4 regions of the Photobacterium nomapromontoriensis genome follow, and region 1 is predicted to be linked to each of the others. Evidence: predicted binding sites of a transcription regulator. Region 1 holds the regulator's gene; each other region holds the start of a gene.
The links. Region 1 encodes PurR, which represses purine synthesis genes. Its sites were predicted from a motif close to TNANGNAAACGTTTNCNTNA; they were not measured.
Positions count from the first base shown of each region.

Region 2: a site for PurR is predicted at 2,652-2,671, ahead of L4D12_RS16530 (formate--tetrahydrofolate ligase). Genes of this name have one in related genera too.
Region 3: a site for PurR is predicted at 4,119-4,138, ahead of purE (5-(carboxyamino)imidazole ribonucleotide mutase). Genes of this name have one in related genera too.
Region 4: a site for PurR is predicted at 6,819-6,838, ahead of metK (methionine adenosyltransferase). Genes of this name have one in related genera too.

Region 1 is NZ_JAKJSL010000017.1:32,614-40,070, forward strand. It holds gene L4D12_RS03275 (hypothetical protein) at 68-673, shown strand; gene L4D12_RS03280 (hypothetical protein) at 744-950, opposite strand; gene L4D12_RS03285 (hypothetical protein) at 1,089-1,484, opposite strand; gene purR (HTH-type transcriptional repressor PurR) at 2,027-3,034, shown strand; cyclic di-GMP riboswitch class I at 3,233-3,336, shown strand; gene L4D12_RS03295 (TfoX/Sxy family DNA transformation protein) at 3,360-3,950, shown strand; gene L4D12_RS03300 (phospholipase A) at 4,193-4,963, shown strand; gene L4D12_RS03305 (efflux RND transporter periplasmic adaptor subunit) at 5,176-6,342, shown strand; gene L4D12_RS03310 (efflux RND transporter permease subunit) at 6,352-7,457, shown strand, end outside.
Region 2 is NZ_JAKJSL010000038.1:53,067-60,523, reverse strand. It holds gene L4D12_RS16540 (LysR substrate-binding domain-containing protein) at 1-792, opposite strand, end outside; gene focA (formate transporter FocA) at 1,012-2,484, shown strand; gene L4D12_RS16530 (formate--tetrahydrofolate ligase) at 2,731-4,485, shown strand; gene L4D12_RS16525 (NupC/NupG family nucleoside CNT transporter) at 4,577-5,827, opposite strand; gene L4D12_RS16520 (YfbU family protein) at 6,486-6,986, shown strand; gene L4D12_RS16515 (ABC transporter substrate-binding protein) at 7,350-7,457, shown strand, end outside.
Region 3 is NZ_JAKJSL010000041.1:800-8,256, reverse strand. It holds gene L4D12_RS17445 (LysM peptidoglycan-binding domain-containing protein) at 1-219, shown strand, start outside; gene dprA (DNA-processing protein DprA) at 212-1,306, shown strand; gene L4D12_RS17435 (DUF494 family protein) at 1,309-1,782, shown strand; gene L4D12_RS17430 (DNA topoisomerase family protein) at 1,816-2,373, shown strand; gene L4D12_RS17425 (5-(carboxyamino)imidazole ribonucleotide synthase) at 2,441-3,556, opposite strand; gene purE (5-(carboxyamino)imidazole ribonucleotide mutase) at 3,556-4,044, opposite strand; gene tsaC (L-threonylcarbamoyladenylate synthase type 1 TsaC) at 4,250-4,807, shown strand; gene hemF (oxygen-dependent coproporphyrinogen oxidase) at 4,816-5,721, shown strand; gene aroE (shikimate dehydrogenase) at 5,771-6,592, shown strand; gene L4D12_RS17400 (DUF1488 family protein) at 6,605-6,868, shown strand; gene L4D12_RS17395 (gamma carbonic anhydrase family protein) at 6,872-7,411, opposite strand.
Region 4 is NZ_JAKJSL010000048.1:58,944-66,400, reverse strand. It holds gene cspE (transcription antiterminator/RNA stability regulator CspE) at 1-35, opposite strand, end outside; gene ruvX (Holliday junction resolvase RuvX) at 437-865, opposite strand; gene L4D12_RS20140 (YqgE/AlgH family protein) at 862-1,425, opposite strand; gene gshB (glutathione synthase) at 1,558-2,505, opposite strand; gene rsmE (16S rRNA (uracil(1498)-N(3))-methyltransferase) at 2,540-3,271, opposite strand; gene L4D12_RS20125 (HNH endonuclease family protein) at 3,375-4,130, opposite strand; gene L4D12_RS20120 (SprT family zinc-dependent metalloprotease) at 4,343-4,840, opposite strand; gene metK (methionine adenosyltransferase) at 5,386-6,540, opposite strand; gene tkt (transketolase) at 6,945-7,457, shown strand, end outside.

The DNA of each region.
Region 1 (7,457 bases):
TTTTATACAGTGAAGTAACCCAATAACGCAGTGGCCATCCATTCATGGTCGTTAACAAGGTTCTGATATGAAAGTCAATCAATCCCCTATTGCTCAGTTTCTACACGCACCATACCGTCTATTTAAGTTCTCACTGCCGCTATTAATGGCAGCTGTTGTCACGATGGCGCCACACGTTCAGGCAAGTAACACAACAACAACCAGTACTCCTGCCACTAGCGCGGCTAGTGCGAGTATCACGGCTCATAACCAAACGGCTTACCGCATCAATGCAATACAACGTGACCTCACCAGTATTCGCCAACATGCGCTACAAACACATCCTGAGCTTGTGACACAAACTAAAGCCTTTGAAGCGGCTTATAAAAAGAAAGCGACTGACGTTGGTTATAATCCCGAAAGCTTCGTCAACAAAGCCCATGAACTCCAGAGCAAGGTACAAGACCAAGCTCTCAGTGAAAAAGAACGCAATGCACTGATAAAAGAATTTGCAGCAGCAAAACAAGAGCTCGCGAAGCAGCGTGAACGGATTTTATCGGATAAACAACTCATCGCAATGCAGACACAACTGCAAAATGATACGCTAGCCGCAATGCAAGCGTATGACCCGAAAACTGAAACACTCATAACCGAGCTGGCTCAGTTACTAAAAACGAAGCAAATCAGCAAATAAGCTTATCCTCTCGTTTATCCGCAATATGACATCGCAGCTGGCTGCGATGTCATCATCGCCATTCAGTAGCCTATTTGGGCTCTTTGCCTTCTTCATAATTACTGAGTGAGACGCCCAGCTCTTCGGCGTGATCTGCCCAATAAGGTTCAGCTTCACATACACAACAGTCACACCATATTGCAATACCTTCATGCATGCTCATTGGTTGCTCCTGTCTGTCTTCATGCACAATATTGATATCCTCTTTACGAGCAGGTAATTGAGACTTAGATACCATTAGCATAACTCCATCAATTGCGCCTCTTTAAGTATATAAGTCTGAGCATCCATTCTTCGTAAATAAAAAACCCGCTGCACTTGGCAACGGGTTTTGCTTTTACTTTCAGGCTATCAGCCTCTGCTAGAACTCAAGCAATTACAACTCGATCGCTTTGTTTTGGCTCAGCAAACGCATCCCACGGATAAGTTGAAAAAACCATCTGATGATAGCGATTAGCGCAATAATGACACCCACTACCGGGATCCCATCAAGCACATAATCCAGCACATCACTGTTCACCCAGTACTCCGCACCCGCGACCATACCAGTGGTTGTGGCAGCTGTTACACCTAACACGACAAAAAAAGTAAAGAATAGGAAAAATGATCGAATAATCGTGTAGTAGTGGCTGTAGCAGAGCTCATCCGTACCTTTATTAAGTTTATAGCCAGCGTAAATAATGGCAATAATGCCTGAAATCAATAAGGTAAAAGGTGTTAAAAAACTTGCGATATAAGCAAATCGTACACCCGCTTTGTTATTCGTTGACATGCGTCTGTCCGTTTTTAGAACTTGGATAATCCTAATTATCACACGTATTTGGGCTTCATCAAGTATGGATAAAACTGACGATGATCACGATCAAACGAATCCGACAGAGTCTGCCAGGATCCCCTATAACAACAACAGCCAGATAAATGCTATAGACCAATAGTAAAATTCAAACACGGTGACATACCGACAATTCTTTAAATTATGCATTTCTGATACAGATTCATACTCTCCCCATCGAATAGTGATGCAAGCAGCGCATAATTCTCATTAATTCAACTCAGAAACATTGCACTCTTGACCACACTAAGTAAAATGTGATCGCAAGCGATTACACAATGAAACGTATGCGTACGATAAGAACACATGTAGAATCGGTGTAGCAGAGCCGCCATTTGTTAATGCGGCTCTTTTTTGTTTCTGTTACCGACAGCCAATAGAACAGTGCTCTACTTCCACAAGCAGCCAACAGTTCATTGTTCTATTGGGTAACTAATTTGATTATTAAGGTCCTCTGACCTCTTATTATTAGAAGAATAATTATGGCAACGATTAAAGATGTTGCACGTATGGCTGGTGTCTCTACAACCACCGTCTCTCACGTGATTAACAAAACACGCTTCGTGGCAGAAGCAACACAGAAAAAAGTGCTAGCCGCCGTTGATGAGCTAAACTACGCGCCAAGTGCGGTTGCACGTAGCTTAAAATGTAACACTACGCGTACTATAGGGATGCTTGTAACCAAATCAACCAACCCGTTCTTCGCAGAAGTCGTACATGGCGTTGAAGAGTACTGCTACAGTGAAGGCTACACACTTATCTTGTGTAACACTGAAGGCAACTTAACCAAGCAACGTGATTACCTACGCATGCTTGCTGAAAAGCGCGTTGACGGCCTACTGGTGATGTGCTCAGATCTTGATGAAGAATTACTGGCGCTGCTTGAACGCCAGAAAGATTTACCTATGGTTGTCATGGATTGGGGTCCTGAAAGTCCGCATACAGATAAAATCCAAGACAATGCAGAATTAGGCGGCTATGTTGCCACTAAATTCTTTATCGAACACGGCCACAAAGCCATTGGTTGTTTGACTGGCCATCGTGAAAAAACAGCCTGTCGCGAACGTTTAAAAGGTTTTAATAAAGCCATGGCTGAAGCTGGCCTGCCCGTCAACGAAGCATGGATTTTAGAAGGCGATTTTGAATGTGAATCTGCCGTTAATGCCGCTAATCAAATCATCGCGATGGAAGAGCGTCCAACCGCTATCTTCTGCTTTAATGACATCATGGCAATGGGGTTAATCAGTACCTTCCAATTGGCAGGTATTAATGTACCAGATGACATATCCATCATTGGCTATGACAACATTGATTTAGCACCGTATTTCTCACCGCCACTTACAACCATCCACCAGCCTAAACGCCGGTTAGGTAAAAGTGCCGTAGAAATATTAATGTATCGCATGAGAGACAAGGATCATGCCACTCAAGTATTTGAAATGGTTCCTGAACTTGTTGTTCGTCAATCCGTGCGAAATTTAAACAACTGAGTGGCATCACGTCATTTTAGTAATTTAAACGGAGGCCTATGCCTCCGTTTTTTTGTGTCTATTTTCACCGATAATTTGCATTACATATGAAGTAAAAATGCTTACCTAGCAGAAACCAAATGCAATTAATGGAACCAATGTCACATTTTAAAAAATGGGAGCAGGTTCAAATATTCTAACTAGGATATTCTTGATTTATCACGAACAAGGCAAATCTGTCGAAAGATAGAGACGCAAAGCTTCCGACCTAAAAGTATTCAGTTTGTCATCATTCTGTCACTCATGGTAGCGGGGTCACCGATGGATATTTTCACCGAGAAAAAGCATGGACAAACCTGTATTAAAAGATTCATTACGCCTATTTAATTGTTTCAGTAACATGAAATCTCGCTCAATGTTTGGTGGTTTTGGTTTATTCGCGGGTGAAACAATGTTTGCCCTCGTTGTGAATAACAAACTTCATCTACGTGCCAATGCAACCAACGAACAAGAATTCAAGCAAGCTGGCTTGGAACCGTATGTTTATACTAAACGAGGTTTTCCCGTTGTAACTCGCCACTACGCTATTCCTGAAGAATGGTGGCAAGATACTACAAAAATTATCGAGCAAGCCGAGCGCTCCCTCGCTGCCGCACAAGTAGACAAAGAAACTAAAGTCAGTGCCGAACCCGATCGCATTAAAGATCTACCTAACTTACGATTAGCCAATGAACGCATGCTTAAAAAAGCGGGTATTGTGACCGTTAATGAATTACTCGAAGCGGGTTCGATCAATGCTTATAAAGCGCTGCAAAATAGCCACCAAGGAACAATAAGCCTTGAGTTACTCTGGGCACTTGAAGGAGCGATAAGTGGCCAACATTGGTCCGTGATCCCTCAGGAGCGACGTTCAGAACTTCTCGCTAAACTTAGCTAATCCTAGCAACATGAGTATGGATAGTGTGAAAATAAGCAATCGTTTGTGTGCTTATTTTCATACTGACCGCCTAACATCACGACTTTGATATCACTATCCATATCTTCAACCATTAAGTAACTTATTGCTCTGTATCTTTTTTTTGACGATTTAACTGTTCCTTTTGTGCCCACATTTTTTGCGAAAGAGCGACTCTTATCGCATACTTATACCTCTGGAACATGATAAGACCTCAAGCACATATGAAAAAAAGCAGTCTTCTTTTATCTATTTCACTGATAACTACCGCCAGCCCCGTTTGGGCAAATGAACCGAGCCGCGTATCGCATCACAAAGACACCTATCTATTACCACTCTACAAAGAGAGCCGAGTTAACCAAGCGAGATTCGAGCCACTCTCCCCTGATGGTGGTAAAGTTCACGATATTTTCGTTCAATTTCAAATTAGCCTTAAATACCATTTACTCGGAAACCATGAAGAAGGGGTGTTTCTGGCATACACACAAAAATCAAATTGGGAAGCGTACGCATCATCAGCCTACTTTCGCGATAATGATTTCAACCCAGAATTGTTTTACAACAAAAAGTTCAAGCACTTCGATGCTGCTTTTGGCGTTGAGCACCAATCTAATGGTGCAGGCGGATCGAATGAAGTAAGTTGGAACCGAGCCTATGTCAATGTCACCTATCATTTCCCTCAGGGATTTATTCGTATAAAGCCATGGATCAGAATTCATGACTCTAAAGACTACAACCCCGATATCACTGATTTTCTCGGTCATGGTGAATTTGTCTTCGGTTGGCAGCCAACCGATGAACAAGAAGTTAAGTTGCTCACTCGCAACATTATAGAAAGCGGTTTCGATAAACCTTATGGGGAACTGAGCTGGAACTTTAAAATTTACCAAGGATTACGAGGATACCTCAAAGCTGAAAGTGGCTATGGGGCTACCATTTCTAACTATAACTTTAAAGAAAGTGCTTTTGGCTTAGGGATTGATATCAAGTTTTGATCTAACGCTAAGTAAACCCGCCATTTTTTCATAGCGTTAAATCCTTGAATCAGTCACTGCGATGTTACCAATGCAACGCTTCACGCAAAGATAAGACACATCGAGCAGCAAAAGTTAAATAAGCTAATCAATGTTCCGCAAGGTTGTCCTATCTCCAACCTGCCCTTACGGTTAATAACCTTGTCGTGAGAAATAAGGGGTGAGCATTGTCAGTGTCTATGATCAATAAATTGCACGTAAACCCGCTGCAAACATCTGTTGTATTGTTGAGCATATTGCTACTCCAAGGGTGTGAAGACCATCAAGTTCCGACCCAGCAACGTCCGCAATACGATATCGGCTATGTCATAGTTGCACCACAGGCGGTTGAGTTGCACGATACCATGCCAGGACGCACTCTGCCGTCCTATGAAGCAGAGATCCGTCCGCAAGTAGGCGGAATTATTCAGCAGCAATTGTTCGAAGGTGGCACGATGGTCAAACAAGGCCAGCCACTTTATCAAATCGATTCTGCCCCCTTCCAACTAGCCCTCAAACAAGCGCAATCAGACTTACGCAAGGCACTTGCCAACCAAACATCAACCCGTAACCTGGCAAGCCGATACCAACGGTTAGTCAAAGAACGAGCCGTATCGCGTCAAGACTACGATAATGCCGTCGCTAGCTACCAAGAGGCACAATCTTCAGTTACTAATGCACGCGCTGCCGTTGACAACGCCAAAATCAATCTTGGTTATACCCGTGTTACCTCACCGATAGATGGTCGTGCAGGGCGCTCAAACGTCACAGCTGGCGCGTTGGTTACCGCGAACCAATCATCACCGCTTGTTACAGTGCAAACCTATGACCCAATGTATGTAGATCTCACTGCATCCAGTACTGAGTTGCTCCAATTTCGTCGGGATTTAGCCCAAGGGGTCATTACCCGGGATCAGAATGAGTCACGGCAGATCAAGCTGTTTCTTGAAGATGGCACATCGTATGACCATCTGGGTACCATCCTGTTTGCGGATGTTGATATCAATGAAACAACAGGATCGTTCATACTCAGAGTCAGCTTTCCTAACCCTGACCAAATCCTGCTTCCAGGGTTGTTTGTTCGAGCATCACTACCACGTGGGGTTGATCACAATGCGATATTGGTGCCAGCCAAGGCCCTGACGCGCAACCCTAAAGGTGATGCTCAAGTCAGTGTCATTGACAGCGATAACAAAACCCAAGTCGTTGAGGTTGATACCAGCTATCTCATTGATCATCACTGGCTGATCACCAAAGGATTAAGTGGGGGTGAAAAAGTCATCGTCGACGGTTTGCAATTTGTACATCCCGGATCTCCGGTGACTAAATCACACGAAATTAGCGCACAACCGCAAAAATAGGAGGGTGATATGGCCCATTTCTTCATCGTAAGACCTGTCTTTGCTTGGGTGTTAGCCATCATGGTGATGCTAGCGGGTCTCATCGCTATCGTGTTACTCCCCATCGCTCAGTACCCGACATTAGCACCACCAGCTATCCAAATTTCTGCCACCTACCCGGGAGCATCAGCAAAAACAGCTGAAGACTCAGTCACGCAGGTCATTGAACAACAAATGAATGGGTTAGATAACCTGCTCTATATGTCATCCACATCAGACTCATTCGGTAATATCGCGATTACTCTGACCTTTGCAGCAGGTACTGATCCTGATATCGCACAAGTTCAGGTACAAAACAAACTCTCTGCAGCCACCCCTCTATTACCCATGGCCGTGCAGACCCAAGGGGTGCGAGTTGAAAAAGCCAGTAACTCTATCTTGATGGTGATCGGTTTTGTATCCGATGATCCTGATATGAACAATGCTGATATTTCAGACTATATAGCCAGTAATGTGCTGGATCCGTTAAGTCGAGTCGATGGCGTAGGGCAAACTCAGCTATTTGGCGCTGAATATGCCATGCGCATCTGGCTGGCCCCTTATTCACTTGATAGTTTTAACCTGATGCCTTCAGATATCGTCGCGGCGATCAAAGAACAAAATGCCCAAGTGTCTGCGGGCCAGCTTGGTGCTTCACCAGCCGTCCAAGGCCAGCAGCTCAATGCCACCATTACGGCTCAGTCGCAGTTAAAAACGGTAGAACAATTTCAAAATATTCTACTCAAAGTCAACACTGATGGGTCTCAAGTTCGACTTAAAGATGTGGCTCGCGTTGAATTGGGCGCGGCATCTTACCAGACCGTCGCCAATTACAATAAACAGCCAGCGGCAGGGATATCAATCGCATTAGCGACAGGAAAAAATGCACTGGAAACCGCCAAATTAGTACGAGAAAAACTCAGCGAACTTGAGCCCTTTTTTCCAGATAGCCTCAACGTCGTATATCCCTATGATACGACCCCTTTTATCAAAATTTCCATTGAAGAAGTAGTCAAGACCTTACTTGAAGCTGTGTTCTTAGTCTTTTTAGTCATGTTACTGTTCTTACAGAGTTTTCGCGCAACCCTAATCCCAAC
Region 2 (7,457 bases), on a different contig from region 1:
ATTCAGCTCAGGAACATTCAATGCGACTAATTCACCACGGTTGATATACTTAACTACGTCCAAATAAGGCAAGCAACTTAAGTATGGCCCATTCTTCACCAATGTTCTAAGTACAGGAATTTGCTCATATTCACGCCAAACATCCAGGTCTTCGATCACCCCATGTAACGCACTCTCAAAACTTTTCCGGGTACCAGCACCTTGTTCACGTAAAACCCACTTAGCCTGCTCAAGCTGAGCAAAACTGACCGTTTCCAAATTTGCATACGGATGATGCTTCGAGGCAATAATCACTAAGTGGTCATGGCACCACACTTCTTGCTCAAGCCGACTATCATCACAACGGCCTTCAATAATCCCTAACTCAGCATCAAAATTACGAACATTATCAACAACTTTTTGAGCGTTTCGCACATCAAGTTGAATCCTTAATTCTGGAAAGTCTTTATCAATAATACTGATAAGGTCAGGTAACAGGTGCTCAGCCGCCGTCTGGCTTGCCGCCACCATAATTTCACCGCTCACGATATGCTGATCGTAAAAACCTAATTCAATCTGCTGAGCATCAAACAATAACTGTTTGGCCCGTGGGCGAAGCCAGGCCCCCCAGTAAGTCAGTGCCATCTGCTTACCTTGACGTTCAAACAGTGCCCGACCAAGTAACTTTTCTAACTGCGATAACGCCATACTGGCCGCAGACTGAGTTAAGGCCAGGTTTTCTGCAGCCTTGCTGACACTCCGCGTACTGGCAACCTCTTCAAAAACAGCCAGTTGCTTGAGCGAATAACGCATAAATATTCTCCCTGAATAACGCGACTAAATGCGTGAACGCAAGCATATCAAGATAAGTGATGAGAGTTAAAATAAATATCAATTTTACTCACTGTTTTTTAAAGAGTTATTCTGACTGGGCTCACTATCCACAGCAAGGAGGAAACGTGACGTTATCAAGCAATCTGTGTTTAACCCATCCCGGTCTGAGTATCGGTCTATTACAAGGAGGCTATTGAGATGGGCGCGGCAACAACATCCAGTAGCAATAATCTCACTCCGAAAGAGATGATGAAACAAGCGGAGTATTATGCGGTCGGTAAGGCATCGAAGCCAACCCGCACCACCATTGCTCTCGCAATCACTGCCGGTGTATTCATTGGTCTAGCATTTGTATTTTATATCACCGTCACCACGGGTAATACCGTGATGAACTGGGGCGTAAATCGAATGTTAGGCGGAATCGCTTTCAGTATGGGCCTGATTCTGGTGGTTATTTGTGGTGGTGAGCTATTCACCAGTACCGTACTGTCATCCATTGCCCGTGCCAACCGCCACATCACAACAGGCAAAATGCTGGCAACGTGGGGCAAGGTGTACTTTGGCAACTTTATTGGCGCCATGTTGCTACTCCTATTGGTAACCACAGCAGGTTTGTACCAGCTCGATGGCGGCCAGTGGGGACTAAATGCACTGAATATTGCGCAGCATAAACTTCACCATCAACCGGCTGAAGCCTTTGCCCTTGGGATCTTGTGTAACTTATTGGTTTGCCTTGCGGTATGGATGACATTCTGTTCAACCAGCATGATGACCAAAATGACAATCATGATCTTGCCTGTCGCCATGTTCGTGAGCACGGGGTTTGAACACAGCGTTGCCAACATGTTTATGGTTCCACTGGGTATTGCTATCCAGAACATGGCACCAGAATCATTCTGGATCAACCTCGGCGTATCACCAGATCAATATGCCGACCTCAATGTGCATAACTTTATTTTCGCCAACCTTATTCCGGTGACACTGGGCAATATTGTCGGCGGCGGCGTTCTGGTTGGACTCACTTACTGGGCTATTTTCAGCTCACCGAAAGAGCACCATGAAACAGCGACACTGATCACCCCTGACTTTTCAAATTCTAATGTATTAAGAATGGATACGACTATGATACAAGAAGACTTACTCGTAAATGATCACATGCGCCCTGCCACCGTTACTCTGCTACCTGCAATGCCAATCGCTCAAGCGCTTGATATTCTGCTAGCGGAAAACTTATCCGGTGCACCAGTACTGACCAGCGATCAGCGTTTAGTTGGTTTCTTCTCCATCCATGATGCAATGGTTGATCTGTGGTGTAAGGACTACATCCCAGACGCTGAAAGCAAAGTGCAAGATCTGATGAAACACGAAATTCAGACTGTGACACCAGAAAATTCTATTCTTGAAATCGCAGAATACATGAGCATTGACAAAAATGTTCTGTACCCCGTCTCAAGCGGCGGCATTGCAACCCAGTTCACCACACTCTCTCTGAACGAGCGTGCACGTAACATGGTTGTAAACCGTCCTCATATCTTCCCAGTGGTTAAGGATGACCGTCTAGTCGGCATTATTACTCGCCAGGAGATCGTACAGGCGCTACGTCCTGTATATGGCAACATCGTATCTGTTACGGATACACCAGCAATTAAAGCACAAGCTGAAATTGCATAAATAAGTTCTAGAAAAATAATTCTATAACGTCATAGCCTACCCAGTGCTCGGGTAGGCTATTTTTTGCATCTTCTCCCCATCCCCGTTAAGCTCCTCATCAAAATAAAAATAACCACAGTTATATCGGAAATTATCTGTATTGACGTGATAATATTGTGGTATAAACCCTCCGCAAACGATTGCGCCACCTATTAAAGTGCCGTGATCGATATATCTCAAGCCACCAATGAGAGGTTATGGGCGTCCATGAAAAGTGATATTGAAATTTGTCGTGAGACCATACTCACCCCTATCGAACAGATCGCACAGCAAGCGGGTATCCTTGCTGACGATCTCACCCCACAGGGCACCCTGAAAGCCAAGGTCAAACCTTCTATTCTCAAACGCCTTGAAACACAACCAGAAGGTAAGTTGGTGGTGGTAACGGCAATCACCCCTACCCCTCTTGGTGAAGGGAAAACCGTCACCACGATTGGCTTGGCACAAGGCCTAGCCAAACTCAGCCAAAACGTAATGGCGTGTATCCGCCAACCGTCCATGGGCCCAGTCTTCGGTGTTAAAGGCGGTGCCGCTGGCGGCGGCTATAGCCAAGTGGCGCCGATGGAAAAGCTGAACCTGCATCTGACGGGTGATATTCATGCCGTTACTGCCGCTCATAATCTGGCGGCAGCGGCTATTGATGCTCGTCTCTATCACGAAGAACGTCACGGCTATGCTGGCTTTACCGAGAAAACCGGGCTGCCAGCATTGCGCATTGATATCCAGCGTATCGTCTGGAAACGGGTCATGGATCATAATGATCGGGCCTTGCGTATGATCACCGTCGGTAAAAATGAACCCGGCAAAGACATCAATGGCATTGAGCGTGAAGATGGCTTTGATATTTCTGCCGCCTCTGAGCTCATGGCTATTCTTGCCCTATCGAAAGATCTGGCTGATATGCGCCAACGTATTGGCCGTATCGTGCTCGCCTATAATATTGATGGCCAACCTATCACGGCTGAGGATCTTCAGGTGGCCGGAGCGATGGCTGTGACTATGTGTGAAGCCATTGAGCCAACACTGATGCAAACACTCGAAGGGGTGCCGACACTGATCCACGCTGGTCCTTTTGCCAACATCGCCCATGGTAACTCATCGATTATTGCCGATCGCATTGCCCTGAAGTTAGCAGACTACACCATCACTGAAGGTGGGTTCGGCTCTGATATGGGCTTTGAAAAAGCCTGTAATATAAAAGCTCAACAAGCAGGTCGAGGGCCTGACTGCGCCGTTGTGGTCACCACCTTGCGAGGTATGAAAGCCAACTCTGGCTTGTACGATCTTCGCCCAGGCCAATCGCTACCAGCGGCAATTTTTGAACCGGATGCAACAGCACTGAAAGCAGGCTTTGCCAACCTACAATGGCATATTAATAATGCGGCTAAATACGGTGTGCCGGTGGTTGTCGCGATTAACCGCTTCCCGCAAGACAGTGATGAGGAGCTGAATCAACTGAAAGATATGATTGAAACAACCCCATTCTCAACGCATGTCGATGTAGCAATCAGTGAAGCATTTAGCAAGGGAGGTGAAGGCGCGACCGAGTTGGCTCAAGCGGTGATCAAAGCCTGCCAGCAACCCGCTCACTTCAAACCGCTATACCAATTAACACAAAGTCTGGAAGAAAAACTGATGACGATCGCCGAAGTCGGCTACGGTGGTCGCGGCGTTGAACTGACAGAGCAGGCCAAGCAGCAGTTGGCTGAGCTCCAAGCACAGGGCTATGAAAACCTTGCGGTATGCATGGCGAAAACCCCTGCGTCAATCAGCCATGATCCGAGCCTGAAAGGCGTTCCGACCGACTTCATCGTTCCGATCCGAGAGCTCAAGCTGTGTGCAGGGGCGGGATTTATCTATGCGCTGTGTGGCAACGTCATGACTATGCCGGGTCTACCTGAAAAACCCGCTTATATGGCATTAGATATTGATGCCAATGGCAACATCATTGGCCTGAGCTGATCAGCTGACATCAAAGCTGCGACACTCAAACGCTAATCCCCATAAAAAACGCCAGCAAATCGCTGGCGTTTTTCTTGATACCTATCAGCAATTACGCCAAGCTGATGAAGATACCCGCCACCGCTGCATTCAACAGGTTAGCTAGAATTGCTGCCATCAGAGTTTTCATCCCCATGGTTGCAATGTCATTACGACGAGAAGGTGCCATCACTCCCATACTGCCCAGCAATATGGCAATTGAACCCAGATTAGCAAAACCACACAATGAGAATGCCATGATAGCTTCAACACGAGGCTCTAGCGCACCACTGGCAATCATAGGTGCAAGCTGAGAAAATGCCACAAACTCATTCACGGTGGTTTTCGTGCCGAACAACACCGCCATTTGCTGCGCAGCATCGAAATCCCAGATCCCAGCAATATAGGCCAATGGCAAGAATAAATAGCCAAAAATCACATCCAAACTCAGCGATGGAATGCCTACCCACTCACCAATACCAGCTAACATACCGTTGATCAGCGCAATCAAACCAACAAAGGCTAATAGCATTGCACCAATGTTCATCGCCACCATCATACCTTGTGATGCCCCTTGTGCCGCAGCATCAATCGCATTGGCGGGTTGGTCATCAGCAATAGCGGCAGACAACTCCGCATCATCAACGGTTTCGGTTTCAGGAATAATCAGCTTTGCCATCAATAGACCCGCAGGCGCAGCCATAAAGGAAGCGGCAAGCAAATAATTCAATGGAATACCCATCTGTGCATAACCAACCAGCACGGAACCTGCCACAGAAGCCATGCCACCAACCATTACCGCAAAAAACTGCGAGCGAGTCATCAAGGTAAGGTAAGGACGGATAGTCAACGGTGCTTCAGAAATCCCGAGGAAAATGTTTGCAGTTGCAGAAATAGACTCAGGACGGCTGGTACCCAATGCACGAGATAGTGCACGGCCAAGTGTGTTGACGATAAATTGCATGATGCCAAAGTAGTATAATACCGACACCAATGCGGAGAAGAACACCACAACGGGTAATACACGCAGTGCAAAAACAAAACCACCACCACCAAACAGTTCAAACATTTTGTTTGACACAAGCCCGCCAAACAGAAAGTCAATGCCATGATTACTGTAATTAATCACACTTTGAACAACGTCAGAAAAGCCAGACAGCGCTTCACGCCCTACGGTGCTATAAAGCACAATGGCAGCAAAGCTCACTTGGATAGTTAGCGCGCCTAGTACAGTACGCCAATTGATACGAGCACGATGCTCAGATAGAAGGTACGCGAGGCCAATCAGCACTAAAACACCGATAACGCCAGATAAAACTTGCATATATAACTCTTAAATACAGAAGAACTGTGCATTTCATTACGAAAAATAAACAGCAGTCCCAGCAGTACCTACACTTAGTCTCGAACAATATGATGAGCCCATTGTGGTTCACCGTCAGATCCAAAGTGCTTGGGGTACTACCTATGGTACACCTCTGCTGATAACAGACCTAAAATAGCCTAGATACCAACACCCAATGCACTCGGTTTCCCTCTGCTTTGAATCCTTGCCTCCTGGCGGCGTTTGTTCGCATAAATGAAAAAAACGGGGATTCTCGCGCAATATGCGAGTGGGCACGAATATGACGTGCAATAAAGCAGGCGCAGAGTAAAAACTTTAATCGATAACTGCAAGGTTTTTCACAGACTAAAGCCAATAACAGCAACCAGCTGAGTAGATATTCAACAAATACGATTATTCAAAAATGGGCGATGTTAGAGCTAAGTTAACTCAATATGTTCATTTCGGCGAGGTAGACGATACTTTATTTGTTGTGTCTTTCTGTCAATCCAGTACCCCATCAAAAGTGTGCTTCAGCGCAAAAAAACACATTTTTCCGTACACAAAAAAGCGGGTCAAGCCGTGCCAGATCAATTTTTTTTACTATTAAACTGATAATCTCAATGTCAGCTCAATATATAATTTAAGGCTTCAGAATATGGAAATGACTAATGCACAGCGCCTGATCCTGTCGAACCAATACTACTTAATGGCACAGATGGATCCCGAAAACAGCGCTAAGTACCGCCGCCTACAAACCATTGTCGAGCGAGGTTACGGCCTTCAGATGCGAGAATTGAATAAAGACTTTGGTGACTTACCAGAACAAGAATGCCGTAAAATCATTGACTTCATGGAAATGTACCACGCAATGCAAGAGTCCTTCAAAATGCTATCTGAGGAGAATCAAAAGCACGTTGATCAACGCCGCCTACAATTCCTTGGCTTTGATGCAGCAACGGAAGCCCAGCAGGTCAATTATGTGCGCTTCCTGATCGAAGAAGAAGGTCTTTACCCACAATTTGACATGTCAGAGCATCGATTTAACAGCCAAATCGCAATGCTGGATAAATATCAACGCATGCTGCAAACATGGCGAAATTGCCCACGTCAGTACCACCTGTCAGCCTCTGAGATCCAGCAAATCCAGAACGCTTGATCGCCCCGTGTATTGATAGCAAAGCGGCCTCAATTTTCACATTTCAGTGCCTATTCTGAACCCGCCTATTGCGGTCGCAGAGGAACGTGGTGGCAAGATCAATGTATGCTCTTGCCTCACACTGACAATATCGATTAGCACTTAGTCTTTACCCCCCTAAACCGTATCTTTCACCATCCGAATGAAAAGTGTGATCCCACCCATTCTGCAACTGTGTTATGGGTCAAAAATAACCCAGCTTGACACCATAAAACACAAAAACCACTAACCTATTAATAATTCAGGTTAATATTACTAAGTTTCACTACTATTCTGGCATTTTTACGAGTATAAAATCCTCATTCCTGATTGGCAGTCACTCTTATGATGAGATTACTTCTTGCTGCAGTTGTCTTTTTTTCAGCATCCTGCTTAGCGAAACCTACCAATCAGTTGGTGATCCTGACAACGTTTACCGAAGATGCCTTGCAA
Region 3 (7,457 bases), on a different contig from region 1:
ATTTTTCAAGTCTATCGCCAAGGTGTCGAGGTGATTGGCTCGAAAGGTGATTATGCCTATAAGACAGTAACGGACCTGAAGCCATCCACGCTCAGTGACATTGCCGTTGGTGAAGTCATGATCATACGCCCGTATGAACATTTTAGTCTCGCTGTTGTGACGAAAGCCTCGGAGCCGGTTGCTCCTGGTGCGAAAGCTCTCCCTCCTACCAATGACTAATCTGCAAGATTGGTTGACGTTAGCGTCGGTGCCCACCCTTGGTGGGCATCGTATTACTCGGTTATTGCAGCGAACGACACCCGCTGAGTTAGCATCAATGAGTCCTCAGGCGCTGTCTCGTGTGGGGTTAACTGCCGCACAAGTGCATCATTATTGCCACCCTCCCCTCGCTAAAATTGCGCATAGCTTGGCTTGGGCGGAGCTGGCCGGGCAGACCATACTGACCTTAGATTCACCCGATTATCCGGCGCTGTTACGGGAAATCGCCTCCCCTCCTCCTTTACTTTTTGTTCGAGGTGAGCCTCGCTGGCTACAGGAGCCACAATTAGCCATCATTGGCAGTCGAGCAGCCAGTATTGATGGGCGAGAAGCCGCTTATGAGTTTGCCGCAGCATTGGTCGCGGCTGATTATGTGGTGACCAGTGGATTAGCCTTGGGGGTTGATGGCCAAGCGCATTACGGTGCGTTGAAAAATGGTGGAGCAACAATAGCGGTGTTGGGTTCTGGTTTAGATCGTATTTATCCTGCCAAGCACCGCGATTTGGCCGTGGCGATTAGTGAGCAAGGTGCATTGGTCTCGGAGTTTTGGCCGGATGAGGCACCTAGGCCGCAGAATTTTCCGCGACGGAATCGGATTATAAGCGGCCTGTCTGTGGGGGTATTGGTGGTAGAGGCAACACAAAAGAGTGGCTCGTTGGTTACTGCTCGCTATGCCTTGGAGCAAGGACGTGAAGTATTTGCCCTCCCTGGACCCATCCATTATCCCGGCAGTAAGGGCTGCCATGCACTGATAAAAAATGGTGCCAAACTGGTTGAAACACCGGTCGATATCTTTGAGGAGGTAGGGGCATTGACGGACTGCGTGAAAAATAACCATTCAGACGCGTTGCTCCCTCAACCTGAAAATGAAAAATTGCCATTTCCAGCACTGTTGGCTAACGTAGGCAGTGAAGCAACACCCGTTGATGTGGTTGCTGAACGTAGTGGCCAACCCGTTCATGAGGTTATGATGCAGTTACTTGAGTTGGAATTGCAAGGGGTTGTCACTGCTGTGCCAGGTGGCTATGTCAGAACGAGGAGGGGCTAATTATGATGGATATCCTTATGTACCTGTTTGAAACCTATATTCACAGCGATGTGGATCTTATGGTGGATCAGGATGAACTTTCCGAGGAATTGCTGCGTGCTGGATTCCATAAGGAAGATATCTATAAGGCACTGGCATGGTTAGAGAATCTGGCCGCGTTACAGGAAACTGAAACCACGCCTTATATGAATACCAGTGCGATTACGTCTATGCGTATTTATACGCCTCAGGAAATGGTGTTTCTGGATACCTCATGCCGAGGGTTTCTGACGTATCTAGAGCAGATCCATGTGCTGGGGGCCGATACCCGAGAAATGGTGATTGACCGGGTAATGGAACTGGAAACATCGGATTTTTGCCTTGATGATCTGCAGTGGATCATCTTAATGGTACTGTTTAATGCACCGGGCAACGAAAGTGCCTATAGTCAGATGGAAGAGCTGCTTTATGGCTTGGACGACGGGTATATCCATTAAGTAGCGGATCGGCAAAAGAGATAATTGAATAGTATGCCTGGTAAAATTAACGATTCGCTGTTCACCGCCCATGAACACGCTTTTTATCATGATAACCAATGCCCTACATGTGGTTCAGAATTGGTGATCCGTAACGGTAAACATGGTCCGTTTCTGGGGTGCACAAGTTATCCTGCGTGTGACTATATCAAGCCTCTTGCGCAGAATGATGGTCATATTGTTAAGCATCTGGCGATTCCTTGCCCTGAATGTGGCGATGAATTATTGCTCCGCCAAGGGCGTTACGGCATGTTTATCGGTTGTAGTGGTTACCCGACGTGCCATTATATTGAATCCCCAGAGAAGAAGGCCGAGTCGACCGAGATTGTCTGCCCTGAGTGTCACAAAGGTCGGCTGATTGAGCGTAAGTCTCGTTATGGCAAGATGTTCTATGCGTGTGACCACTACCCGTCCTGCCGCTTTGCGGTAAATGCCAAGCCAGTTGTGGGTGAGTGCCAACAATGTGGTTTTACCTTATTGGTGGAAAAAAAATTAGCCAGTGGTATCCGGCTGCAGTGTGCCGATCGTCGTTGTCATGCCTACCAAGACTAGATTGTGATGAAGATAACAAGGAAGCCAGCATCGTTGCTGGCTTTTTGTTATCTGATTGGCGAGGGGATTAATTGTGTAGTGCTGGAAAAGCGGTTGGATCCAGATGTGTGGCTAAAGCGCGGAGTGACGTTTGCAGGTTTGTCTGATCATCGGCACAGAGGTTGATATGCCCCATTTTTCTTCCGGGGCGCTTTTCTTTACCATACCAATGCACATGACATTGCGGTTCTGCCATGATGGCAGCTGGCAAGGTGTTTTCACCTAAAATGTTAATCATCGCGGTTGAGCGAAGTAAGGTAGTACTGCCGAGAGGTAATCCGGTAACGGCGCGTAGGTGATTCTCGAACTGACATGTTTCAGCGCCTTGCTGTGTCCAGTGGCCTGAGTTATGGACTCGGGGGGCAATTTCATTGACCAGAAGCGTGCCATTGATATCAAAGAACTCAATCGCGAGGATACCGACATAATTGAGTGACTCTGCGATGGCTTGAAACATCGCTTCAGCCTGAGCTTGCAGGGGGGTCTGTTCGGAAAGTGCGATCGAAAGACTGAGTACCCCGTTCGTGTGAATATTTTCTGTCAGCGGATAGACCGCGATACTGCCATCTTTTGCTCGGGCTCCAATCAGAGAGACTTCGCGGTCGAATGGGACAAATTCTTCAGCGATAATGGCTTGGCTATCGGTATTAGTCATGAAATGGGTGATATCGGTCCAGATAGCATCAATTTCATCGTGTTGCTTAAGGCGCCATTGCCCTTTGCCATCATAGCCGCCAAGGGCACTTTTTAGTACCATCGGCAGCCCAATGTTAGCAATGGCGAGATCAAGATCCTCACGGTTGTTGATCAGATGATATTTTGCGTTGCGAACTCCTGCTCGGTCGAGCAAGGCTTTTTCCAACCGACGATCCCCTCCGGCCTTGATTGCTTCCGTGTGCGGTAAGAATTTACCGCTAGCTTCACAGATATCGAGAATATCATGGGGGATGTGTTCAAATTCAGCCGTGATCACATCGGCATAGGTGATGGCAGTATTCAGTCCTTTGAGCATGATCTGCTGGGATAAAGGATGTACCACGTGTCCAGTACCGACATCATAAGCAAAGACGTCAATATTCAGTGGCGCGCCAGCCAGTGACATCATTCGGGCCAGCTGTCCAGCCCCCAACACCAATACCTTCATTATGCATCCTCAGCCGGGTTGGGGTTATTCAGGACGGTGTCCGTTTGTGCTTGGCGAAAAGCATCAATGGCTGCCATGACTGTGGCATCTTGAGTGCCGATGATTTGAGCTGCCAGCAGTCCGGCATTCGCAGCACCGGCTTCACCGATTGCCAAGGTGCCAACAGCCACCCCTTTGGGCATCTGGACAATCGAGAGTAATGAATCCATCCCTTTGAGTGCCCGAGACTGCACGGGCACTCCAAGTACTGGCAGGCTGGTAAATGCCGCGGTCATACCGGGTAGGTGGGCAGCGCCGCCAGCTCCGGCTATGATCACTTTAATACCACGAGCATGAGCCCCTTCAGCATATTCAGTGAGTAGGTGCGGAGTGCGGTGAGCGGAAACCACCTTGGTTTCATAAGCAATGTTGAAATGATCTAACATCTCAGCAGCATGCTGCATGGTTGGCCAATCTGACTTTGAGCCCATGATGATCCCAACTTTCATCCCGATCTCCTTTGGGGTAGCTAAAAAGTGAAGGTTTTGATACGTGTTGTCCGCATTATACGGAGAAAATCCGTGAAGGAAAACGTTTGCGTAGGTGAAATTGAAACAATTGATAACGGGCGTGGAGTTGTCAGTAAGGAGTCGGTAAGATAGGTAAACAGAAGGTTAAATCAGGCGAAAGCCAAGTGATAAGAATGAGGAATACGTGGAGAACCTGAATCAAGTGGTTGCTGCGCTGCAGAAGGAGGAGGTGATTGCTTATCCTACTGAGGCTGTATTTGGCGTAGGCTGTGATCCTGATAGCGAGATGGCCGTTCATAAGCTGCTGGCACTTAAGCATCGACCAATGGAAAAAGGCTTGATATTGATAGCGGCAAATTATGCACAGCTTACTCGTTATGTGGATGATAGCGCATTGAGTGAGGAGCAGAGAGCGCGTATTTTTGCCTCTTGGCCGGGCCCTGTTACATGGGTGATGCCAACTAAACCGGGGGTTCCCCGTTTTCTGACTGGTCAGTTTGATACGATTGCGGTACGTGTGACTGATCATCCGCAGGTGCAGGCTTTGTGTCTGGCATTCGGCAAACCGTTGACCTCGACCAGTGCAAATTTGACGGGTCAAGAGCCAGGACGGACGGTGGCCGATGTGGAACGGCAGCTTGGTGGACAATTGGCCGCGATTTTACAGGGTGAAACAGGGGGGCGGGATAACCCGTCTGAGATCCGGGACGCGCTCACCGGCAATATTTTCCGACTGGGATAAACGTGATGATGCAGAACGTAGATAAAGCAGCAGTCAAAGCCTTCTTATTGGATTTGCAAGATCGGATTTGTCAGGCGATTGAGCAACAAGATAGCCAAGCCCTGTTTGAGCAGGATGAATGGCAGCGTGAACTCGGTGGCGGTGGTCGTAGCCGGGTCATGCGAGATGGTTTGGTGTTTGAACAGGCTGGGGTGAATTTCTCCCATGTACATGGGACGAAAATGCCGACTTCGGCAACCGCTCATCGCCCTGAGTTAGCGGGCCGTAGCTTTGAGGCGATGGGGGTATCTTTGGTGATCCATCCTCATAATCCCTATGTGCCAACATCGCACGCTAATGTACGTTTCTTCATTGCGGAGAAAGAAGGCGAATCGCCAGTATGGTGGTTTGGTGGTGGTTTTGATTTGACGCCATTTTATCCATTTGAAGAAGATTGCCAGTATTGGCATGACACGGCAAAAGCTATCTGCCAGCCATTTGGTGACGATGTTTATGCCCAGCATAAGGCCTGGTGCGACAAATACTTTTACCTTCCTCATCGAAATGAAACCCGAGGTGTGGGGGGGGTATTTTTTGACGATCTCAATCAATGGGGATTTGAGAAAAGCTTTGCTTATATGCAGGCGGTGGGTAACGGTTATTTAGAGGCCTATTTACCGATTGTTGAGAAGCGCGCTCTAACCCCATATGCTGATCGTGAACGTCAGTTTCAGCTTTATCGCCGTGGCCGCTATGTGGAGTTTAATCTGGTGTATGACCGCGGGACTTTATTCGGTTTGCAAAGTGGTGGGAGAACAGAATCAATATTGATGTCGATGCCTCCTCTTGCCCGCTGGGAATATGCCTACATGCCAGATCCGGGATCGGCAGAGGCGGAATTGTATGAGCACTACCTGACACCACGAGACTGGTAGAGTGGGAAATATCACGAGCGTTCAAATATCTTAAATAGGGATCATGAGCATGGATAAGTATGTGGTTTTCGGTAACCCCATCACGCAAAGTAAATCGCCTTTCATTCACACCTTGTTCGCCAGACAAACATCACAAGCGATGAGTTATGAAGCGCAATGGGTTGAACTGGGCGGTTTTGCTTCTGCTGCAGATGCTTTTTTTTCAGCTGGTGGCCGAGGCTGTAATGTCACTGTACCTTTTAAAGAAGATGCATTTGAGTATGCAGATAGCGTCACGGACCGGGCCCGGTTAGCTGGGGCGGTCAATACCTTGAAGAAGCTCGATGATGGATTGATCCTCGGTGATAATACCGATGGCGAAGGGCTGGTACAGGATTTGTTGCAGCATAATATTAGCTTAGCGGGTAAGCGGATCTTGCTGGTTGGTGCCGGTGGTGCCGCAAGAGGTGTGATTTTGCCCCTTCTCGATCAGCAACCTAGCGCATTGGTTGTAACAAATCGCACTTTGGTGAAAGCTCAGCAACTCGCTGAGATATTTTCCGAGCATGGTCCAGTGGAAGCTGTCTCATTAGAAGAGTTGGGTAATGCTTCTTTTGATATCATTATTAATTCCACATCTGCCAGTTTGAGTCAGCAGCTGCCAGGGATCCCTGAGTCCCTGCTCAGCGCAAAGACCGTGTGTTATGACATGGTCTATGGTTCTGGGTTAACGACCTTTAATCAGTGGGCACAGCAGCATGGTGTACGGATTGTATTGGATGGCCTTGGTATGCTAGTGGGACAGGCGGCGGAAAGTTTTATGTTATGGCGCGGTATTCGCCCAGGAGCCAAGCAGGTTCAACGCGAATTGCGTCGAGCATTGCAACAATAAAAGAAGAGAACGATGAATCAAGACATTATTTTTGCTGATTTACAAAGTTGGGATCGGCAGCGTCAGGCTGTTAACTTTCCGGCGCAACAAGCGGGTGCACTGATCACTTGTTGGGTTAGCGTATCCTGGCTTGAGCAGCAATGTGATCAAGCCCTGACAGATGAAGCGACGATTCTTAGTGTTTTTTTCCAATTTCGTTTTGATTTAGAAGAATTGGCAGAAGCATTGATTGAAGATGAGGCGTTTAATCAAGATGGCGATATTGTTATTGGTTAGGTCTTAATTTGTTTCTAGGTAGTCATTTTTGAGGCGGACATAGTTCGCTGCTGATGTGATGAGAAAAGCGCGTTCTTTTTCTGTTAATGGGCGAGCTTTTTTTATTGGACTACCCATATAGAGATAACCACTTTCTACTATTTTCCCCGGAGGGACCAAGCTACCAGCCCCAATGATGACATCATCTTTAATAACTGCACCATCTAAGATAATCGTTCCCATCCCAATCAATACCCGATTCCCTATCTGACAGCCATGCAGCATAGCCTTGTGACCGACGGTAACATCTTCTCCAATAATTAGTGGGTAGCCGTGAGGGTTTTCCGGAGTAGCACGGCTGACATGGAGGACTGAGCCGTCTTGGATATTGCTGCGGGCACCAATCGCAATATGATTCACATCACCTCTCGCAGCGACCAATGGCCAGATACTGGTATGTTCAGCGATGGTGATGTTTCCGATGAGTACTGCGGAGGGGTCTAAATAGCTATCAGGGGATATAGTAGGAAATCGTCCTTTATAAGGGCGTAGTATTGAATTCATATAAAAGCACCATAAAAGAAGGAGTTTATTTATGAGAATAGCGTGG
Region 4 (7,457 bases), on a different contig from region 1:
AACCACTTTACGATACCAGTTGTTTTATTAGACATTGTGTGTCCCTTTAATAATAAGTCTTAAATTTTATCGCCGATAAATAGCGATATTCTGAGAGTCTGAATTATTGAATGTGACGATGAAGCTAAGGGAAACACTGAGGATGACAACAATAACGAAGGAATTCTGAGGGTTTTACTTTTACTTGATGTTTCATTAATAACTCTGAACAACAGAGCGACGTCATTATTAAACCAAAACGTAAATATGTAAAGGGTTATTTGTGTTTTATTTGTCTGCTTCTTCACATCTTGTTGAAAATTATTAATATATTTGTTTTTTGTGAGTGGCTTTAATAACACATGGTTCAACGTGGGAAAGCAACAGGGTAGAAGATAAGGAAAAAACGGGTACTTTTCAGCAACCCATTTTTTAATATTGCCGAACCTCGAGTTGTTTACCCGTACTGCTGCTCGAACCAGCTTTCGAGGATCACCACGGCGGACTGAGAGTCAATATTGCCTTTGCTCAGGTTGCGGTAGCCGCCACGTTCAAACAACTCGGCACGGGCTTCGGCGGTACTCAGGCGTTCATCATGCAGCACAACTTGGCAGCCGAAGCGGCCATGCAGACGATTGGCAAATTTTTTCGCTCGCGGGGTAATGGCTTCAAGTTCGCCGCCCCGTAAATCGAGTGGCAGGCCGACAACAACGAGATCCGGCTGCCATTCTTTGAGGATTTTTCCGATATCATCCCAGTTCGGGGTGCCATCTTTGGCTTTTAAGGCCGCGAGTGGATTCGCGGTACCAGTCAGTTCTTGGCCGATCGCAACACCAATACTTTTGGTGCCATAGTCAAAGGCTAATACGCTACGTGCGTTACTCATGCATGTCCTTTTTCGATTGAAAGGTGGGTGGCATTAATGCCTAGCTGGGCAATGGCTTTATTCCAGCGTTCACTGATTGGGGTATTGAATACCACGTCCGGGTTGGCCTCAGTCGTCAGCCAGGTATTTTCTGCAAGTTCCAGTTCGAGCTGACCGGCATCCCAACCTGCATAGCCCAGTGCGACCAGAAACTGTTCCGGGGCTTCACTGGTGCCGAGCAGAGATAAAATATCTTTTGAGGTGGTCACTGAAACGTGATCCGTAATATCAATACTGGAGCTGAAACAGCCACTTTTATTGTGCAGGACGAAGCCGCGATCCGCAGAAACTGGTCCACCATTGAATACGGGTTGTTCCAGGCTGCTTGGGTTGTTGACCGGTAGATCGCGTGCGATCTCTATTTGTTCCAACATATTACCGACTGATATTTCAATCGGCAGGTTGATCACAATACCCATCGCCCCTTCATCGTTGTGTTCACAGATGTAAACCACACCACCTTTGAAATTGGGATCTTGCATGCTGGGCATGGCAACCAGAAAGTGATTGGTCAAATTCATGAGAGTACCTGCTACCTGTCTTATTCTTAATAGTATGCCGACTAATTGGCAGAATGGGCAATAATGGGGGGATATTTGAATTCGCTCCACAGCCTTTTGGGTGCTGTGGAGCGACGATACCCCTAGGTGAAACTAGTGGTTAAGGCGCTGTTCAATGGCGTCCATCAACTTGCCAGTGATAGAGATATCAAAAGCGGCTTCAATTTCGCGGATACAGGTTGGGCTGGTTACGTTGATTTCAGTGAGTTTGTCACCAATCACGTCAAGACCAACAAAAATCAGGCCTTTTTCCTTGAGTGTTGGCCCCACCGCTTCTGCGATCTTACGATCGGTTTCGCTGATTGGACGAGCTTCGCCTCGGCCACCAGCAGCAAGGTTACCTCGGGTTTCCCCTTTGGCTGGAATGCGCGCAAGGCAATATGGCATCGGCTCGCCATCCACCATCAGAATTCGTTTATCACCATTGCTGATATCGGGAACAAAGGTTTGTGCCATACAGTAGTTCTGACCCATATTGGTCAGGGTCTCAATGATCACTGAAACGTTCGGATCGTTTTTCATCACACGGAAAATGGACGATCCGCCCATGCCATCCAGAGGTTTTAGGATAATATCGCCATGTTCTTGGTGGAACGCTTTGATCTTATCTGCACGACGGGTGACCATGGTGGTCGGGGTTAATTCAGGGAACCAGGCCGTGAATAGTTTTTCATTACAATCACGCAGGCTTTGCGGTTTGTTGACGATCAGGGCACCTTCAATTTCTGCGCGCTCAAGAATATAAGTCGCATAGATGTATTCAGTGTCAAAAGGTGGGTCTTTACGCATTAATACAGCATCAAGATCGGATAGTGCGATTTCTTGTTCGCTGTGGAACTCGAACCAGCCATTCGGATCTTCTTTCAGGCTAACAACACGGGTGCGAGCAATGGCCTTGCCCTGTTCAAGCGACAGGTCATTCATTTCCATGTAGTGGATTTCCCAGCCACGACGCTGTGCTTCCATCATCATGGCAAAGCTGGAATCTTTCTTGATGTTGATAGACTCAATCGGGTCCATCACGATACCCAGTTTGATCATTGGTTTCTCCTAGTTTGTCTTCCCGTGAGTGGGATTAGCCTAGATCGCCGAAGCGAACCTGCAGGGCGGTAATTGCTGTCATTGCTGCAGTTTCAGTGCGCAATACGCGTGGACCCAGTAGTACTTCATCAAAGTGGTAGGTTTCTGTCATGCTGATTTCTTCTGCTGACAGCCCACCTTCCGGGCCGATCAACAAGCGTACCTTGCTGACAGGTTCAGGCAAAGTGTTGATTGAGTAATGGGCTCGCGGGTGAAGGTTTAGCTTCAAGCCATCATATTCTTCGGCACACCACTCTTCCAGTTTCATTACCGGGCGAATTTCTGGTACCACGTTGCGACCGCACTGTTCGCAGGCAGCAATCGCGATTTTTTGCCATTGCTGGAGTTTTTTATCAAAACGTTCTGCGTTTAATTTAACGCCACAGCGTTCTGAGATCAGAGGGGTTATGATGTTTACCCCTAACTCGACGGATTTCTGGATGGTAAATTCCATTTTATCACCACGCGAGATCACCTGGCCAAGATGGATATCGAGTGGTGATTCGCTGCTGTTTTCACGGCGTTTTTGTATCTCAACTTCCACATTTTTTTTACTGGCATTGGTGATCAGTGCCGGGAACTCGGCGTTACTGCCATCAAATAGCAGCACTTCCTGGCCCGGTTGCATCCGCATCACGCGGCCTACATGGTTAGCGGCCTCTTCGCTGAGCATGATGATACCTGACGCAGGCAGGGTGTCAGGGTGGTAAATTCGTGGGATTCTCATGGCTACTGGTAACCTGTTGGGTTTAATCTGGCCGTATTATATACCCAAGCTACCTCAAGATGCTCGTTTCTGGGGCAGCCAAAATGCAGGCTGCCCAGTGAGACTATTTCACCGTTTTTTTACAGCGGGCCAATAAGGCTTGGTAGTGCACAGTTTCCTCATGACTGAGGGTTAAGCGGTAGGCTTTTACCACCCTCATGAAACGGGGGATGTATTGGCACTGATTTTTTGGCGGCAACCATTCATCCAGCCCTTTTGCCCCTTTCTGACGGTTAAGCGAAGCCTCCACACTGACCAGATTTTTAGGATCGTTCGCGAATGTTTTGCGTTGGTGGGTTGTCCATGTGTTGGCACCGTGTTCCCATGCCCATTTAAGCGGCACGATATGGTCAATATCGATATCTGACGCTTGATAGATCGTCTTGCCGGAGTAAGCGCTATTCCAGCGGCCAGAGACTACCTGGCATTGTTTGTCGCTTTTAAAGCGTACTTGGCCAACAGATTGGGCGATCAGTGTTTCCATCCGGGCGTTCTGGCAGTCTTTATCGTTATCGAGCCAGCCGTGACCGAAATATTGACGCTGATAGGAGGTGTGATTGGCCGTCGTGATTGATTTTTTAGCTTGAGACCCTTTAGGCAGGCGACCACCACTGTTAAGACAAGCGGTGAGGTTGTCGTAGGGGGTAAACGTTTTTGTTCGTTGATAAGACGCACTGCTGCTGTCATGACAGATCCCGCTGGTGGATTTCTTCACCACCAGTGGTTCCATCGCATGGGCCGTTGCAGTCAAAGGCAGCAGCAAAGCCAGTGCCAATCCGTAGCAGACGTGACGCGGTAAGGTAGACGTGAAGTGTCGCATGGTAGTCCTTAGTCAGTTTTGGTACTGATAAGACTATCACTGAAAGGTTTTTTAGAATCGCGTCACACTGTGTTTTTTATTATTTGCATGCGTTGTGGCCAGAATAGAGAGGGGAAATAGCCCTAAAAAAGATAAGCCATATTGATGGTGGTGTGTTAGCTCGGAGAGGAATCGAGGCGCGGCGTAATGATGAATACGCGTTTTTCCTTTAATTAAGAAGAGCCTTTATTTGGTATAAGTTCGAGTGGTTGTGCACAGCGACGGCAATGATAGATGGCTTGGCCACGCAGCATTTTATTATGGCGGCGAACAGAGAGTTGATGCTCGTTGCATTGACATTGGTAGCGAAACGTAGCGCCTTGGACTGAGCTGATATCAAAACTATGTGTTGTGCGAGGTGGAACACCAAACACCTCAGCCATGATGATTTGCCACTCCCTGCCATGGGGGCGAACCTTGCCAAAGCGTTTAAAAACGACTAGATGAGCGACTTCGTGCGGCACCACTTCCTCGAGAAACGCCTGCGGGTTCTCTTGCAGTAATACCGGGTTGAAACGGATCTCCCAGCCTTGCAGACGGGCACAGCCGGCAATTTTCCCCCACTGAGTAAAGTTAACGACCGGCGTTGGTAGTCGCTGGTTTAAGCGCTGGTTGGCTATCTTGATGCATAGTTTGACTTTGGCGATAACTTGGGCGTGAAGTGGGGGCATGGGCTCGGTCAGTGGTGGTGGCTGGAAAGGAAGTATAAAAAAGTTAGGGGAAATAGAGAAGGGACTAGGGACGAATTCCGAGGAAGAGCGGGTTAAGAGCGGAAGGGCGAGAGCGGAGCTATGGGGAAAAGCGGACCTATGGTCCTATGGGTAGATCAAGATCTAGGTACGGGTTTCGAGGTACGAGTTCCGAGGAAGAGCGGGTTAGAACGGAGAAGCAAAAGCGATCCTAAGGCCCTATGGGTAAGAGCGGAATAAAAGCAGGGGTAGAGTCTCAGAATTCGTTCTTTTTCCTTTACACTCGAACCTCGTCCCTCGCTCCTGCTTGTAGGACCATAGGACCATAGGACCATAGGACCATAGGACCATAGGACCATAGGACCATAGGACCATAGGACCATAGGACCACAGGACCACATATCTTTTGCTTTTTCGCTCTTCCTAGTCCCTGATTTTCCGCTCTTAACTGCTCTACCTCGTCCCTAATACAAACAAAAAAGGAAGCTGAGGCTTCCTTTTTTGAGTGTCGTCTTACGCAGTATCGCTTACTTCAGGTTAGCGAAATCACGTAGGATGGCAGCTTTGTCTGTCGCTTCCCATGGGAATTCTTCACGGCCGAAGTGACCGTAAGCCGCTGTTTTCTTGTACATAGGCTTAAGCAGATCAAGCATTTCGATCAGGCCGTATGGGCGCAGATCAAAGTGCTGACGTACCGCTTCAACGATGATTTCGTGTGATACTTTTTCAGTACCGAACGTTTCAATCATGATAGACGTTGGATCTGCTACACCGATTGCGTAAGACAATTGGATTTCACAACGGTCAGCCATGCCAGCCGCTACGATGTTTTTCGCTACGTAACGTGCTGCGTAAGCCGCTGAACGGTCTACTTTTGATGGATCTTTACCAGAGAAAGCACCACCACCGTGACGTGCTGCGCCGCCGTAGGTATCAACGATGATCTTACGACCGGTTAGGCCACAGTCACCCATTGGACCACCGATAACGAAACGGCCGGTTGGGTTGATGAAGTACTTAGTGTCTTTTGTTAGCCACTCTGCTGGTAGAACTGGCTTGATGATCTCTTCCATTACTGCTTCTTGCAGTACGGGTAGCTCAATGCTATCGCTGTGCTGAGTTGACAATACTACAGCATCGATACCAACGATTTTACCTTGATCGTAAGCGAAAGTTACCTGGCTTTTCGCATCAGGGCGAAGCCATGGCAGGGTACCGTTTTTACGCACCGCCGCCTGACGCTCAACCAGACGGTGAGCATAAGTAATAGGAGCAGGCATTAGTACGTCTGTCTCGTTAGTCGCGTAACCAAACATGATGCCCTGATCGCCAGCGCCAAGTTCACGCGGATCTGCACGGTCAACACCTTGGTTGATATCTGGAGACTGCTTACCAATTGCGCTCAGTACTGCACAAGAGTCAGCATCAAAGCCCATCTGTGAGTTGACATAGCCGATTTCACGCACGGTTTCACGGGTGATATCTTCGATATCAACCCATGCTGTCGTGGTGATTTCACCACCGACCATTACCATGCCTGTTTTTACGTAAGTCTCACACGCCACACGTGCTTTTGGGTCTTGTTCTAAGATCGCATCCAATACTGCATCAGAAATTTGGTCAGCAATTTTATCGGGATGGCCTTCTGATACCGACTCAGAAGTAAACAGGTGCTTCGCCATGAGGGCTCCCATAAGTAATGTAATTTGATTATCGTGGGCTCTATATTGATCAAGAATGCGTTACAAACGTGTACACGGATATACGTTTGTATGTATAGAGCTACCTCCGTCTAGACGTCTATAATACTCGCTTAAGCATTAAAATCAACCGTGCGAACGGTAAGGGCATTTCAATGTAACACGAAGCAAACGTTTTCTTTGTAAGGCTTTTATTACAGCAAGTTGCGCGCAGTTATTAGTGGAAGGTTGGCAGGGTATTGATATGAAACTTATTTTTCGAAGGAAAACGTTTGCAGATGAGGGTAAGACTTTGCGACAATACTTACCCGCCGAACTCTGGTTTTCTGGGTCATTGAGGGCCAAGATAAACCGAATCTAACAGTCTACGAATTTCTGGAGCAGACATGTCTTCTCGTAAAGCACTAGCTAATGCAATCCGCGCCCTAAGCATGGATGGTGTTCAACAAGCTAACTCTGGCCACCCGGGTGCCCCTATGGGCATGGCAGATATTGCTGAAGTATTGTGGCGTGGCCACATGAACCACAACCCACAAAACCCGCAGTGGGCTGATCGCGATCGTTTTATTTTGTCAAACGGCCACGGTTCAATGCTGATTTATTCTCTGCTTCACCTGACTGGTTATGAGTTGTCGATTGATGATCTGAAAAATTTCCGTCAACTGCATTCTAAAACACCAGGCCACCCAGAATACGGTTATGCACCGGGTATTGAAACTACCACTGGTCCTCTAGGTCAAGGCATCACCAATGCAGTGGGTATGGCAATGGCAGAGAAAGCCTTGGCCGCTCAGTTTAACCGTGATGGTCATGAGATTGTTGATCACAACACTTATGTGTTCATGGGTGACGGCTGTCTGATGGAAGGTATTTCTCATGAAGCGTGTTCACTAGCGGGT